DNA from 2 places in the Bradyrhizobium sp. USDA 3262 genome. Region 2 is predicted to be linked to the other one. Evidence: predicted binding sites of a transcription regulator. Region 2 holds the regulator's gene; the other holds the start of a gene.

Region 1 (8,001 bases), 300 kb from region 2:
CGTAGCGGCGCTGGCCCTCGGCATAGATGGTGTCGAACGCGAGCGACGACTTGCCGGAGCCGGACAGGCCGGTGAACACCACGAGCTTGTCGCGGGGAATCTCGACGTCGATGTTCTTCAGATTGTGTTCGCGCGCGCCACGGATCGTGATGGCACGCGATGAGGAGCCGGCGTTCTGTTGGCGCTTCGCCTTGAGCACTTCATCCATAGCGACAGTTCCGGGCGCATGCTTGGGCGCCTTTTGGGCGCGCATCGCCGGTGATGCCGGGACCTTGCGCCGATGGGGTGTGAAGACTGGAACGTAGGAAGAACGGCCGACAATTTCCAGTGCTGAGTCGCGTCCATCAACGGATAGTTTGCCTGATGGCAGCAGCCGTCAGCAGCGCCGGTTCCGCGAGAGCCTTTCCCGTTCCGACGGAATCGGAACGGGGGACTCCAGATTCCTGCTTTGACGCGTTTTCTTTGCGCGAGCCGGAATCCGCTTCGCTTAAAAACGCTCCTACGCAAAAAGGCCGGCGCGAGGCCGGCCTTTCCGTGCGATCTGATCGCAGATCGATCTTAGTACTTGGCGACGATCGGGCCGCCGAAGTGATAGTTCACGCCGAACTGGGCGCTGTGCAGCTCGAGCGTACCGGACGGCACGCCGAAATAGTTCTCGCTGTCGAGGCTGCGATACAGGTATTCGCCCTTGATCGACCACTGCGGGGCGATGAACGCCTCGACGCCGGCGCCGACGGTCCAGCCGGAGTGGAAGTTGCTCTGCGAGGCGGTCACGCCGAGCGCGGTGACGCTGACCTCGTTGTTGGCCCAGGCGTAGCCGCCGGTGCCATAGAACAGCACCTTGTCGACGGCGAAGCCGAGGCGGCCGCGCACGGTGCCGAGCGAGTCGATCTTGCTCCGGGCGGTGACGCCGAGGGCGGAGACCGAAGCGTCGATGTCAGCGCCTGCAGCGTCGACCTCGAGGCCGTACACGATGTTGCCGGCCTGCCAGTTGTAGCCGATGGTACCGCCGCCGAAGCCGCCTTCCATGCTCGGGGTGCCGGAGTTCTCGCTGGCGTAGCCGCCGAAGCCGCCGACGTAGAAGCCGGTCCAGTTGTAGATCGCGGCCGGCGGCGGAGCCTTCACGTAGGGGGCGCGAGCCGCCATGTCGGCGGCCATCGCAGGTGCAAAAGCGCTCAGTGCAAACAAGCCGGCCGATGCCAGCAAAACATTCCTGATTTTCAAAGTCCGAGTCCCGTTTTTCTTGCCCATTTTCTTGTTGTCCCTTCAAAGATTTTGAAGAGAGCGTCACAGCAGTGTCGCGTGACGTGCCGGTGCTTCTACAGAGAAATGCCGGAACGTGTGTATCCGCGAAACCACAACGCACCGAAAACGGCCGCGGTGAGGCGCACGCGCACACGCAACGAAAAGCCGGCGCACAAACAAAAAGGCCGGCACGAGGCCGGCCTTTTGTCTGGATCAATCTGCTTCGCGCGTTCAGTAGCGCGCGACGACCGGGCCACCCCACTTGTAGTTCACGCGGACGGTGACGAGGTCGACGTCCTGACGATCACGGATGGTGCTGTTCAGCGTGCCGTTGGGGGCGATCAGGTTGTAGGTCTTGTCCTGCATGAACAGGTGGTCGTATTCGATGCCTGCGGTCCAGTTCGGCGCGAAGCCGACTTCGATGCCGGCGCCGACGGTGCCGCCCCAGCGGGTGTCGCTTGCGCTGCCGACCAGCACGCCGGTCGGGGTGAAGTAGGTGTTGAAGCGGTTGTCGGTCAGCGCCGCACCGCCCTTGGCGTAGAGCAGCACGTTGTTGACGGCATAACCGATCTGGCCGGTGAACAGGCCGAACGCGTCGATCTTGGACTGGTTGGTGAACAGGCCCGGGAAGATCGCGCTGCCGTTGCTGCCCTTCAGGTCAGCCCAGTCGCCCTGCGCTTCAAGGCCGAACACCCAGGCGCCGGCCTGCCAGCGATAGCCGATCTGGCCACCAGCGACGCCGCCGGTTGCGTCATGGCAACCGTCCGAGGCGAGGAAGATGCCGGCCGGGAGCTGGTCCCAGCAATTGTGGCTCGAGCCCCAGCCGCCGTTGGCGCCGATGTAGAAACCGGTCCAGTCATAGATCGGGGCAATCACGGGCGGCGGCGCCTTGGTGTAGGGGCGCGCAGCGAGGTCGGCGGCCGCGGCAGGCGCAGCAAACGCAATCAGAGCAACCGTACCGAGCAAAAACTTCTTCATTATCAATCCCCCAGCTCCCCGATCGGCTTCCAAACGGTCCCGAAGCACGATCCCAGACGCGAGCGCCCGCGCCATGATTGGTAGCTATACGCTGATTCAACCGCAAACGCCGTCTCCCAAATGCAACACTCGCGGAAGAAGTAACGATGAGGCAAGGCACTGATTTGCTTGCTATTTTTATAGATCTCGCTGCCAGGCGTCGGCCGGTGCCGATGTCGATTGCCGCTCCGTCAGCACTGGCCGCTTCTACGGCTGGTTGTGGCGAACAAAACTGGAACAATTCCGGATGCGATGCTATATCTCGAATATCGTGGATAACCGGCGCGACGGCAAAGGCGGCGAGCCGGCACCGGCGTATAGGGTCATCCACGACGCCTGCGACGTAAGTGGCGAAGGTTGAGAGTGGCGGCCGATGTCCGGACGCCCGGTTTTGAGTGGAGATGATGCGATGGCAGGAAGCGTGAACAAGGTGATCCTGGTGGGCAACCTCGGCAAGGATCCGGAAATCCGGCGGACGCAGGACGGCCGTCCGATCGCAAACCTTTCCATCGCCACCTCGGAAACCTGGCGCGACAAGGGCACCGGCGAGCGCAAGGAAAAGACCGAGTGGCACCGCGTCGTGATCTTCAACGAGGGCCTCTGCAAGGTCGCCGAGCAGTATCTGAAGAAGGGCGCCAAGGTGTACATCGAGGGTCAGCTGCAGACCCGCAAATGGACCGACCAGAGCGGCGTCGAGAAGTACTCGACCGAGGTCGTGCTGCAGGGCTTCAACTCCAACCTCACCATGCTCGACGGGCGCGGCGGTGGAGGCGGCAGCTTCTCCGATGATAGCGGCAGCGATTTCGGCTCGTCCGGACCGGTCAGCTCGGCGCCGCGCCGCGCCGTCGCCGCGGGCGGCGGCAGCCGCAACAGCGACATGGACGACGACATCCCGTTCTGAGGAGCGGTCGCGCTTCTATCGATGCCGTCAGGCGCCGTTCCGTGAAGATCATTTTCCGGAACGGTCGCTGCGATCCGGAGCGGCAATCTCCTCGTGTGGATTATGAGGATAACCCCGTAACCATCTGCTAGAACGGCGGTGGTTCACGTGCGGTGATGCGGGTTCCCTGAACTTTGACACAGGTCGATGTAAATGTTATTTACATTGATCTGCGGCATTTGATGTCTGGCCGCGAGCTTCACTCGAGGGCCGTCATCATGAGCCTCGCGCCATTGCTCGACGCAGCGCCTGCGATCCCGCTTCACGCCTTTGCCGCGATGGCCGCCTTCGTGCTCGGCTCCGTTCAGCTCGCCGCCCCCAAGGGCACGCTGCCGCACCGGACCCTGGGCTGGATCTGGGTGATCCTGATGTTGGTGGTCGCCGGAAGCTCGTTCTGGATCCATCAGATCCAGCTGGTCGGTCCCTGGAGCCCGATCCACCTGCTGTCGATCTTCTCGCTGGCGATGCTGGTGCTCGGCGTAACGGCCGCTCGGAGCCACAATGTCCGCCGCCACAGGTTCACGATGATCGGCATCTTCTTCGGCGCACTGCTCATCGCCGGACTGTTCACCTTCATGCCCGGGCGGATCATGCATGCGGTGGTTTTCGGCCACTGACGGGAGAGGCGAGTAGCGAATGGCGAGTGGCGAACAGGGATTTTTCCATTCGCTATTCGCCATTCGCTACGCGCTTCCCGACCAAGCAGCCGGAACCTCGGCGCTCCACCCGTAAGTGCATGAAAAAACGAAGGGAAAAACGGCTTGCCGGAGCCGCGCAAGGGTGGTTATCAGGCCTTCGATGGTCTATATGATTCCCCAGTAGAACTGACCGGATTTCCCCTTTGTCCGATAACGACGACCACAAGCCCGGCGAGCCGCCGGGACCCTCAGATATTCGTCCCGTTTCCATTCTCGACGAGATGAAGAAGTCCTACCTCGATTACGCGATGAGCGTGATCGTGTCGCGTGCGCTGCCCGATGCGCGCGACGGGCTCAAGCCGGTGCACCGGCGCATCCTCTATTCGATGCATGAGCAGGGACATACGCCGGACAAGAAATACGTGAAATCCGCCCGCGTCGTCGGCGACGTGATCGGTAAATATCACCCGCATGGCGACCAGTCGATTTACGACGCGATGGTCCGCATGGCGCAGGATTTCTCGCTGCGCGTGCCGCTGATCGACGGTCAGGGCAATTTCGGTTCGGTCGACGGCGATCCGCCGGCGGCCTATCGATATACCGAAGCGCGGCTGACCAAGGCGGCGCTGGCCGTGCTGGCCGACATCGACATGGAGACCGTCGATTTCCAGCCGAACTACGACAACTCCGAGAAAGAGCCGTCGGTTCTGCCGGCCCGGTTCCCGAACCTTCTGGTCAATGGCGCCGGCGGCATCGCCGTCGGCATGGCGACCAACATTCCGCCGCACAATCTCGGCGAGGTCGTCGACGCCTGCGTGGCGCTGATCGATAATCCGGCGCTCACGATCGACGAGCTGATCGACATCATTCCCGGACCGGACTTCCCGACCGGCGGCGTGATCCTCGGCCGTCAGGGCATCCGCAGCGCCTACCACCTCGGCCGCGGCTCGATCGTGATGCGCGGCAAGGTGACGATCGACACCATCCGCAAGGACCGTGAAGCGATCATCATCACCGAGATTCCCTATCAGGTGAACAAGGCGACGATGGTCGAGCGCATCGCCGATCTCGTCAAAGAGAAGAAGATCGAGGGCATCGGCGACCTGCGCGACGAGTCCGACCGTGACGGCTATCGCGTCGTCATCGAGCTGAAGCGCGAAGCGGTGCCCGACGTGGTGCTCAATCAGCTCTACCGGTTCACGCCGCTGCAGACCAATTTCCCGGCCAACATGCTGGCGCTGGATTCCGGCCGTCCGCAGACCATGAATCTGAAGGACCTGCTCACCATCTTCGTCGCGTTCCGCGAGCAGGTGGTGACCCGGCGGACCAAGTTCCTGCTCGGCAAGGCGCGCGATCGCGCCCACATCCTGGTCGGCCTCGCGATCGCGGTCGCCAATATCGATGAGATCATCCGTGTCATCCGAACCTCGCCCGATCCGAACACCGCGCGCGAGGCCCTGATGTCGCGCGACTGGCCGGCCCGCGACGTCGAGGCGATGATCACGCTGATCGACGATCCCCGGCATCGCATCAACGAGGATGGCACGCTGCGGCTGTCGATGGAGCAGGCCAGGGCCATCCTCGATCTCCGGCTGCAGCGCCTGACCGCGCTGGGGCGCGACGAGATTTCCGAAGAGCTCGACAAGCTGGCGGCCGAGATCGCCGACTATCTCGACATCCTGCGCTCGCGTGCCCGCGTACAGGGCATCGTCAAGACCGAGCTGGCGGAGGTGAAGCAGCAGTTCGCCACCCCGCGCAAGACTGTGATCATCGAGCAGGAAGGCGAGGTCGAGGACGAGGACCTGATCCAGCGCGAGGACATGGTCGTCACCGTGTCGCATGCGGGCTACGTCAAGCGCGTGCCGCTGTCGACCTACCGGGCGCAGCGCCGCGGCGGCAAGGGCCGCGCCGGCATGCAGACCCGCGACGAGGATTTCGTCTCGCGCCTGTTCGTGGCTTCCACGCACACGCCGGTGCTGTTCTTCTCGTCGCGCGGCCAGGTCTACAAGGAGAAGGTCTGGCGGCTGCCGATGGCGGCGCCGAACGCGCGCGGCAAGGCGCTGATCAATATCCTGCCGCTGGAGCAGGGCGAGCGTATCACCACGATCATGCCGCTGCCGGAGGATGAATCCTCCTGGGCCAATCTCGACGTGATGTTTGCGACGACCGGCGGCACCGTTCGCCGCAACAAGCTGTCCGACTTCGTCGACGTGCGCCGTTCCGGCATCATCGCCATGAAGCTCGGGGAAGGCGAGGCGATCGTCGACGTCCAGATCTGCACCGAGCATGACGACGTGCTGCTGACCGCCGCCGGCGGCCAGTGCATCCGTTTCCCCGTCACCGATGTGCGCGTCTTCACCGGCCGCACCTCGATGGGCGTGCGCGGCATTGCGCTGGCCGAGGCCGACAAGCTGATCTCGCTGGCGATCCTGCGCCATGTCGAGACCACCTCGGACGAGCGCTCGGCCTACCTGAAGATGCGCCGCGCCGTAGCCGGCGAGGCCGCGGCCGAGGAGCCGGTCGAGGCCGAGGGCGAGGAGACCGCGAATGCGATCCAGCTGTCGCAGGAGCGCTATGCCGAACTGTCGGCGGCCGAACAGGTGGTGCTGACCGTCTCCGTCAACGGCTATGGCAAGCGGACCTCGTCCTACGAGTACCGCACCACCGGCCGCGGCGGCAAAGGCATCGTCGCCATGAGCGTCAACAACCGCAACGGCAACCTGGTGGCGTCGTTCCCGGTCGAGGACGCCGACCAGATCATGCTGGTCACCGACAAGGGCCAGCTGATCCGCTGCCCGGTCGCCGACATCCGCGTCGCCGGCCGCTCGACCCAGGGCGTGATCGTGTTCGACACCGCCGAGGACGAGCACGTGGTCTCGGTCGAGCACATTCCGGAAGAGGAAAACGGCGAGAACGGCAACGGCGGCTAGCGCCGCCGGGCCGTTGAATTTCCTGTAGCCCGGATAGAGCGAAGCGAAATCCGGGGCTGTTGATGCGGCGTCGGTCGTCCCGGATTGCGCTTCGCTCCATCCGGGCTACGCTAGGGTATTCGCGGCGCGTTCCAACTCCTCGGTGATCTTCGGAAGCGCGTCCGCGTTGCCGATCTGCGCGAACCAGCACCAGAGCTCGAGCGTGCAGGCCAGCCGGTAGAGCGCGATCGTGGCCTCCCAGTCCGGCCGCTCGCTTGTGCCGTGGCCCGCGAGCAATCCGTCGCGCTTCGGCGCGTCCTTCGGCGTGAAGTAATAGAGCGCCTTGGCGACGTCCATCAGCGGATCGCCGGCGGTGGCATTCTCGAAATCGACGATGCCGGTGAGACGCGGCTGCCCCTCCGGTGTCACCAGCACGTTGCCGGCGTGGAAGTCATAGTGGCAGAGGCGAGGCGTGTCGGCTGCGTCGAGCAGGACGCTGCGCGCCAGGATGCCGGCCCGCAGCCGCGCGGCCAGCGCTTCGTCCCCGCCGCGCGTGCAAAACTCGGTCAGCTTCCGCTCGAACTGCGCGGACATGTAGGCGCGGTTGGTCGGGTGCGACGTCCAGACGCCGTGCGGGCCGATATAGCCGAAGCTGTCGAGCGTGATGGCATTGATATGGCGGAGCGCCGCGCCCATGGCGGCGTAGATCGAAAACAGCTCCTGATCCGTCAGCGCCGCCTCTCGGTTGCCGAGCACGACGCCGTCGAGCTTGCTCATCAGCACAAAATTGAAGTCGATCAGCGCGCGGCTGTCGTCGGCTGCGAGGATGCGCGGAATGGCAATGCCGGCGTCGCGCAGAAGTCCAAGGACATGGACCTCCTTCGCCATCTTCCATTGCAGCTGGGCGGGGTAGACCTTGAGGATGCAGCTCGGCGCATCCGCCCGCGTGATCTCGAGGATCGTGCTGATCTCGCCGCCGCGAAGCTCGGTGATGCCTGCCACGCGCGAGCCCGGCGCAACCCGATCGATGATCGCCTGCGCCTGGTCGATCGAAATCGCCAGGCGCGGCTTCAGCTGAAGAGGCGGATCGTCGGACATTTGCAAATGCCGTAGCCCGGATGGAGCGAAGCGAAATCCGGGAGCTTGCGGTGCGGTTTCGATTGTCCCGGATTGCGCTTCGCTCTATCCGGGCTACGCAGCTACGCAGGCGGCGAGATCAAATCTCGATCTCCGTCCCGAACTCCACGACCTG
Region 2 (8,001 bases):
GCTGTTCGATATCGGCCGCGTCGTGCTCGACATCAACTTTGAGAAGGTGATGGCGCACTGGGCGCAGCATGCCGGCTGTGCGCCCGCCGAGCTCGCCACCCGCTTTGTCGTCGACGACAGTTTCAAGCATCACGAGATCGGTCGGATCGACGACGCGGCGTTCTTCGAAAGCCTGCGCCTGACGCTCGGCATCGACATCACGGACGCCCAGTTCCTCGAAGGCTGGAACGCGATCTTCACCGGCGAGATGCCGGGCATCGCCCCGCTGCTCGCGGCGGCCGCCGAGCGGATGCCGCTCTACGCCTTCTCCAACACCAATCCGGCCCATGTCGCGCATTTCTCGGTCACCCATGCCGAGCTGCTCAGCCATTTCCGCAACGTCTTCCTGTCCTCGAGCATCGGCTTCCGCAAACCCGACGCCGAGGCCTACGATCATGTGGTAAAAGCCATCGGCGTGCCGGCGTCGCGGATCCTGTTTTTCGACGACCTGGCCGCCAATATCGAAGGTGCGCGGGCGCGCGGCCTTCATGCTATCCACGTGACGTCGACGGATGACGTGGCAAGGGCTTTGACCGCACTTGGTATTTGAACATGAGGAATTGAGGAGCTCTGAGCGTGGCCCTGATGCCGGTTGCCGATGCCCTGTCCGCCGTCCTCGCCGGCGCCGAACCGCTGCCGGAGGAGATGATCGCGCTCGATGCCGCCTACCACCGCACCCTGGCGCACGACCTCGCCGCGCTGCGCACCCAGCCGCCGCAGCCGATGTCGGCGATGGACGGCTATGCGGTGCGCGCCGCCGATGCGGCTGATCTAAAGGCCCGGCTCAAGGTGATCGGCGAAGTCGCCGCCGGCCGGCCGTTCGAGCGGACGGTCGGCGCCGGCGAGGCGGTGCGGATCTTCACCGGCGGCGTGATCCCCAATGGCGCCGACGCGGTGATCATCCAGGAAGACACCACCGTCGACGGCGACCACATCACGATCACGGAGGCCGCCAGCGTCGGACGGCACATCCGCCCGGCCGGGGTCGACTTCCGCGCGGGCGAGGTGCTGCTCAGCGGCGGCAGCCGCCTGTCCGACCGCGCGCTGTCGCTGGCGGCCGCCATGAACTATCCGGAACTTGCGGTGCGCCGCCGCCCGAAGGTCGCGGTGCTGGCGACCGGCGACGAGCTGGTGATGCCGGGCTCGCGGCCCGGCCCCGGCCAGATCGTCTATTCCAACGGCTACGCGCTGCGGGCGCTGGCGCGCGCCGAGGGCGCCGAGACCGTCGACCTCGGCGTTGCCGCCGACACGGTGGAGGCGACCACGGCCGGCATTCGCCGGGCGCGCGAGGCCGGCGCCGACGTCCTCATCACGACAGGCGGCGCCTCGGTCGGCGACCACGATCTCGTCAAGCGGTCGCTGGAAGCCGAGGGCGTCGACATGACGTTCTGGCGGATTGCGATGCGGCCCGGCAAGCCGATGATGCATGGCTGGCTCGATGCGATGCGGGTGATCGGCCTGCCCGGCAATCCGGTGTCGTCCTATGTCTGCGCCTTCCTGTTCCTGGTGCCGTTGATTCGGGCGCTGAGCGGCCGGGAAGTGATCCATCATCGCCGCACGAGCGCCCTGCTCGGCCGCGACCTCGCCGCCAACGACCAGCGCGAGGACTATCTGCGTGCACGGCTCGAAGCGCGCGAGGACGGCACGCTGATCGCGACGCCGGTGACGCAGCAGGACTCGTCGCTGCTCGGGAATCTCGCTGCGGCACGGGCACTTCTCGTGCGTCCGCCGTTCGCGGCTGCGGCCGTCAAAGGCAGCGAATGCGAGATCCTGACACTGCCCGAATAGGGTTTTTGCGCCCCGCCGCTTGTGCGTTGCCTGATCCGTTCACCGGAAATTAAGTGGTTGCGGAACACATATCGAACATATAGTGTCCGTTCATGATTTGTTTCGAGTACTGGTGTCTACAATCGGGAAGCCGGGTGGAAGCAGGTGCAACGAGCACATGCTCCTGAGGTCAGGCCCCGCCTGCAGGCCCCACCAGAAGAGTCTCGGAATCGAACGACGCTATCAACCGGGGGATACTCGAGATGCTCACGCGCAAACAGTACGAACTTCTGCGTTTCATCAATGAACGTCTGAAAGAGGCCGGCGTACCGCCCTCCTTCGACGAGATGAAGGATGCGCTCGACCTGCGCTCGAAGTCCGGTATCCACCGCCTGATCACTGCGCTGGAGGAGCGCGGCTTCATCCGCCGCCTGCCGAACCGCGCCCGCGCCATCGAGGTCATCAAGCTGCCCGAACTCTCGGCCGGCGGGGGCAACGGCCGCCGCGGCTTCACGCCCAGCGTCATCGAAGGCACCCTCGGCCGGCGCGCCAGCACGCCGCCGATCGCCGAGGACGACGGCAACCGTCCGGTCGCGGTCCCCGTGATGGGCCGGATCGCCGCCGGTACGCCGATCGAGGCGCTGCAGACCCGCAGCCACACCATCAGCGTGCCGCCCGACATGCTCGGCGCCGGCGAGCACTATGCGCTCGAAGTGCGCGGCGACTCGATGGTCGATGCCGGCATCCTCGACGGCGACATGGCGCTGATCCAGCGCAACGACGTCGCCAATACCGGCGACATCGTGGTGGCGCTGATCGACGAGGAGGAAGCCACCCTGAAGCGCTTCCGCCGCCGCGGCGCATCGATCGCACTCGAGCCGGCCAACACCGCCTATGAAGTGCGCATCCTGCCGCCGAACCGGGTCCGCATCCAGGGCAAGCTGATCGGCCTTTATCGCAAATACTGAATTGCAAATACTTGCGGCGGCCGGGAACGAGCAACACGTCGGATCGTTCCTTGCATGATAGTGTAGCGTACGGCCTGCCCGATGCGCTCCGATACCTCTCGCGCAGCGTCGCGTGTTTGTGATCGGAGGCGGTCTCGGACCAGTCGTACAATCGCCCAGAAACGAGCAGAAGCTCGTTCGCTATCGTCCACTCTGGTAGAGGCCCTAATGCCTCAAGGAGAGGCACGGGTCGCTACCTCGAAATGAGGAGCCATCCGATGTGTGACTATAGTCTGCACGCCGTGGCATCGCGCCCCGCCATTGTCGGAGAGACGCTGATCACGACGACGTTCCGCGGCACGTCGACCCGCGGCTTTGCTTCGGAGAACGATCCCACTGTCGCGGTCTGCATGCTGCCGGGCACCGAGCTCGCTTTCGCCGAGAACGTTCGCTACGACAGCCGCTGGATCTGGACCAAGACGCTGAACTATCGCGTCGGCGTGTTCAACGAAGTCGAGCCCGACGTGCCCGATCGGCATCATGACGCGGTCGAATTCCCCGACGGCAGCCATGTCCTGGTGACCCAGCTGGTCGAGGGACAGCGCGTCAGCGTGCTGCAATTGCCGGCGCTGCATCCGCCGGTCGAGCAGAAGCCGAAGGTTGTGGAGCGGCGGCCCTCCGCATTCGCAACGCTGTTTTTGGGTTGAGCGCATCGTCGCCGCGGAATGAGCTGTTCGGCGGCGAATGACCTAAGCAATTTCGGGCGACCCCGGACTTCCGCTTCCGGGGCGCATGGGGAGATTTGCGTCGGCCGGCGCCTTGGCGCATCATCGGGCACGGAGGACGTGCGCGGTGGTCGATAAGGTCACATGGCAAAAGGCTGGACGCGTCACGGAACCGGGCCGCTACATGTTCCGGTTCGGTTGGCTGACGGTGACGGCCGACGACCTGAAAGTCTGGGAGCAATTTCCCGAGGCTTCCTTCACCCTCGTCAAGAAGCCCGACGCCGGCCCCGATTCCGACGAATACCATCTCGGCCTGTTCGAGCTGCCGAGCGGCCCCTCACCGGACCACCGCTAATCATCGCCCTGCAGATCGGTCTCGGCCGGCGTCGCGTCCACGGCAGGCCGCGGCGCGGCGCCGGGCGCGCGCAGCGTGGTCTCGCTCTCGCCGTCGCCCGGAACCGCCGGCGACCATGGCCGGTCGATCCCGCCGGGCTTCACCGCATCGACGGCATAGCCGTCCCTGATCCGTCGCAGCACCAGCGCGCCGTGGCGGCGCAGCCGCTCGGCATCGATCACCGATGCCGCGCAGCCCTGCGGCGCCGGCCGCGCCGTCACGATCAGGCCTGCGCGCTCGCAGTCGTCCGCCAGCGCCTCCGGCCGGATCGCGAGCGCGACGAAGGCGCCGCCAGGTCCCTGGGCCACGCAGCCGCCGGCATCGCAGGAGACGCCCTCGCCGAGCGACGCATCGGTGGCGGTCCGCGCGTCGGCGTCCGCCGCCAGCCACTCCTTGACCAGGAACGCATCCTTGGCGCTGTGCATCAAATGCAGCCGCCCGTCACCGCCGCGCACCGCGACGTTGCGGCCGTCGCCGGAGACCAGCACGTCCGGCTGCGGCACTCTGAGCGCCCAAACCGACGCCATCACGAGCAGCACGGCGCCAGACCAGCGCAGCGGCGTGCGCAGCAGCCCGAGCAGGATGATGCCGGCGCTCGCTGCGATCAGCGGCCCGATCCCGAACGCCGCCATGCGGCCGACCGCGCCCGGGAGTGCGGCGACCCATTGCGTCACCAGGATCATCCAGTCGATGCCAAGGCCCATGATCGCCCAGAACACGCCGTCGAAGCCGAACGGCATGGCGAGGAGCCCCAGCAGGCCGGCCGGCATCACGACCGCTGACACGACAGGCATCGCCGCGAGGTTCGCGAGCAGCCCGTAGGGCGTCACGCGGTGGAAATGGAAGGCGGCGTAGGGCGTCGTCGCAAGCCCTGCGACCAGCGAGGCCAGCATCAGCATCGTGAGCTCGCGGCCGCCCCACAGCGCAACCCGTGCGGTCGCCGAATGGTCGGGCGACGCGAATAGGTTCGGCAGCCCGATCTGCACCAGCGCCACCAGCCCGAGCGTCGCCGCGAACGACATCTGGAAACTGGGATGCACCAGCGCCTCCGGCGCGATCGCGAGCACGATCAGCGCCGCCACCGCCAGCGTCCGGAAGGTGATCGCGCGGCGGTCGACGATCACGGCGAGCAACACCACGGCGGTCATGAAGAACGACCGTTGCGTCGCGACCTCCGCGCCCGACAGCAACAGATAGAACGCCGCGGCGACCAGCGCCGCCGCCGCGGCCCATTTCTTGATCGGATGCCCCGCCGTCAGCGCCGGAAACAGCGCGAGCAGCGCGCGCACCGCGAAGAACACGACGCCGGCGACCACGGCCATATGGTAGCCGGAGATCGACAGCACATGGCCGAGCCCCGAGATGAACATCGCATCGTTGACCGGCGTCGAGATCGCGTCGCGCCGGCCGGTGAGCAGCGCGGTTGCGATCGCGCGCTGGTCGCCGTCGAGCGTGGTGCGAATACGCGCGTCGATGGCGTCGCGCAGGCCTTGCATGAAGGCGGCGTAGCGCAGCGCAAAGCCGCCGGTCGCAGCCGGCTCCCTGGTCTTGACCGCGCCCATCACGAAGCCGGAGGCGCCGATGCCCTGGAAATACAGGTCTCGTCCGAAATCATAGGAGCCCGGGCGCTGCGGCCCGAGCGGCGGCAACAGTCGCGCCTTCAACTCAACGAAGCTGCCGACATCGGGCGCGGTGCCCTTCTTCACCGAGAGCCGGACACGATCGAGCTTCGTCATGTCGCGTGGGCTCTCCATCGAAACCACGCGCAGCACGAAACGATCGGTCTTCTCGCGGATGTCGCGCGTCTCGACGAAGCCGGTCAACGCCACCGAAAACATCGGCCGCGCCAGCACCGTGTGGGCAACGCGCGCCGTCTTCCAGGTCGCCGTCGCAAAGCCCGCGGCCACCGCGGCCAGCATCGCGATGACGGGAAACACGCTGCGCCGCCGCAGCAGCAGCGCCAGCAGGCAGAGCAGGATTGCGACGGTGGCCCAACCGACAGCACCGGCTCGTGCTCGGCCGCGAAATAGAAGGCGATGCCGGTGCCGAACGCCACCGGCATCCAGGGCAACAACCGGCCCGCCCCCGCTTCAGCGCGCGCCCATTGCCGCAATGTCTCGACGAAAGGCTTCCAGATGCCGACGCGCGCCGGGAGATAGCCGCCGACCGGCGCGGCCGCGCGCGGCGGCCACGTCCCCGCGTAGCCGCGTTTGCCGCCCGGCGTCGTGCCCTGCTCCGCCATTCCGCTTGCGATCCCTGCCGGGCGGCAGGCTAGCGGATGGCCCCGTCACCCGACTAGCGGAACGGATGCAGAATACGGACCGGCAACGCCCGGGTACCTGGATCGTCCTGCGCCTTGCCGACCTGGCGCCGGGCCACAGCTGCCGCCTGCGTCAAATCGATCGAGCCGAAAGTCTCATAAGATACCGATCCCGTTGGGATTAGACTGTCCTGATGCCTCCACTCCCAAAGAGACAGGGATGAGGCAGTGACGGCTCGCGGCACTTGAAGGCCGCTGGAGCTCCTCTCAGGTGGCCACAACTCCCCTGAGATCAGGCGTTGCGGACGAACTCGCAAAATCTCGCCTGTAACGCCGTGCACCATGCGCACTCCGCGAGCGGACAGATCGCTGAAAAACGCGAGGCGTAGCGTTTGCATTTGAGAGGAGCAGCACATGGCAATTCAAGTACCGAGTGATTTTCGTCGCGTGATTGTTGCTGCATCAGTGGGAAACATCATTGAATGGTACGACTTTTATATTTTTGGCAGTCTGGCCGCGGTTCTGTCGGTCAAGTTCTTTGAGCAATCCCACCCCGTCGCAGCCCTGCTGAGCACGATCGCGCTGTTCACTGCGGGATTCCTGATCCGCCCGCTGGGGGCCTTCCTGTTCGGATGGATGGGCGATCGGGTCGGCCGCAAATATACATTCCTTGTTACCTTGAGCGGAATGGGCCTGGGAACGGGCGCGATCGGACTCATCCCAACCTATGAATCGATCGGCCTGACGGCCGCATTCGTTCTGTTCGGCTTGCGGATGATCCAGGGTCTCTGCCTGGGCGGCGAATATGGCGGCGCCATCACCTACGTCGCCGAGCATGTTCCGGATGACCACCGCGGCTACTACACGGGCTGGCTACAAACCTCGCCAACGCTCGGAATCGTGGTGTCGCTGGCCGTGATCGTTCTGACCCGAACCTGGGCCGGCAATCAGGCCTTTGACGAATGGGCGTGGCGCGTACCGTTCCTGGTTTCGTTCCTGCTGGTGGCCATCGCCATCTACATCCGCCTCCAGCTCCAGGAGACGCCGATTTTCCAGGAGATCAAGGCACGCGGACAGATGACCAGGAATCCCTGGCGGGAAGCTTTCCTCAGCTCCAACATCAAGTACATCTTGATCGCGATCGTCGTCCTGATTGGACAGGGCGTGGTCTGGTACAGTGGTCAATTCTGGGCACTGTACTTCCTGCAGCAGGTCTCCAAGGTCGATGCGGTTACCTCGGCCTACATCGTGGGAACCGCACTGTTGATCGCAACGCCGAGCCTGATCTTCTTCGGTTGGCTGTCGGATCAGATCGGCCGCAAATCCGTGATCCTCGGAGGCATGCTGCTTGCCGCGATCACCTACTATCCGCTGTATCTGTGGCTCGGCACGGTCACGCAGCCGGGACACATCAACTATCCGGTCGCCGTCTTCATCATCTTCATCCTCGTCTGCTACGTCGGGATGGTGTACGGGCCGGTCGGCGCGTTTCTGGCGGAGTTTTTCCCGGCCAGGATCAGGTACACCTCGGTCTCGGTGCCGTATCATATCGGCAATGGTTGGGGCGGCGGATTGGTGCCGTTCATCACATCAGCCGCCTTCGCGGCCACCGGCAGCATCGGCTACGCGCTGATCTACCCGATTGTCGTTCCCGCGGTGTGCTTCGTGATCGCGGTTTTCATCATGCCCGAGACACGCAAGACCAGAATCTGGGAGCAGATCGAGGCGAAAGCCGCATCGTGACGGAGTCACCTTGCTGACGGGCGACTGGAGCCCCGTTCCGATGGGATCGGAACGGGGCTCCAGAATCTTGTTTTGACGCGTTTTCTTTACGCGAACCGGCATCCACTTCGCTCGAAAACGCTCTCA

Evidence for each region. Region 2 encodes LexA, which represses DNA repair genes until DNA is damaged. Its sites were predicted from a motif close to TGTTCNNNNTGTGTTCNG; they were not measured.
Region 1: ACVWYP_RS25655 (single-stranded DNA-binding protein) is a predicted target of LexA. The motif match lies at 2,485-2,502, and genes of this name have one in related genera.

The regions. Positions count from the first base shown of each region.
Region 1 covers NZ_JBSSCT010000001.1:5,484,727-5,492,727, forward strand. Annotated here, with positions in the region: gene uvrA (excinuclease ABC subunit UvrA) at 1-208, opposite strand, end outside; gene ACVWYP_RS25645 (outer membrane protein) at 559-1,218, opposite strand; gene ACVWYP_RS25650 (outer membrane protein) at 1,477-2,223, opposite strand; gene ACVWYP_RS25655 (single-stranded DNA-binding protein) at 2,672-3,163, shown strand; gene ACVWYP_RS25660 (DUF2306 domain-containing protein) at 3,421-3,819, shown strand; gene gyrA (DNA gyrase subunit A) at 4,044-6,770, shown strand; gene ACVWYP_RS25670 (phosphotransferase family protein) at 6,876-7,847, opposite strand; gene ACVWYP_RS25675 (KUP/HAK/KT family potassium transporter) at 7,966-8,001, opposite strand, start outside.
Region 2 covers NZ_JBSSCT010000001.1:5,788,586-5,796,586, forward strand. Annotated here, with positions in the region: gene ACVWYP_RS27110 (HAD family hydrolase) at 1-589, shown strand, start outside; gene ACVWYP_RS27115 (molybdopterin molybdotransferase MoeA) at 616-1,827, shown strand; gene lexA (transcriptional repressor LexA) at 2,070-2,774, shown strand; gene ACVWYP_RS27125 (hypothetical protein) at 3,032-3,460, shown strand; gene ACVWYP_RS27130 (hypothetical protein) at 3,606-3,833, shown strand; partial or broken gene ACVWYP_RS27135 (ComEC/Rec2 family competence protein) at 3,830-6,114, opposite strand; gene ACVWYP_RS27140 (MFS transporter) at 6,547-7,875, shown strand.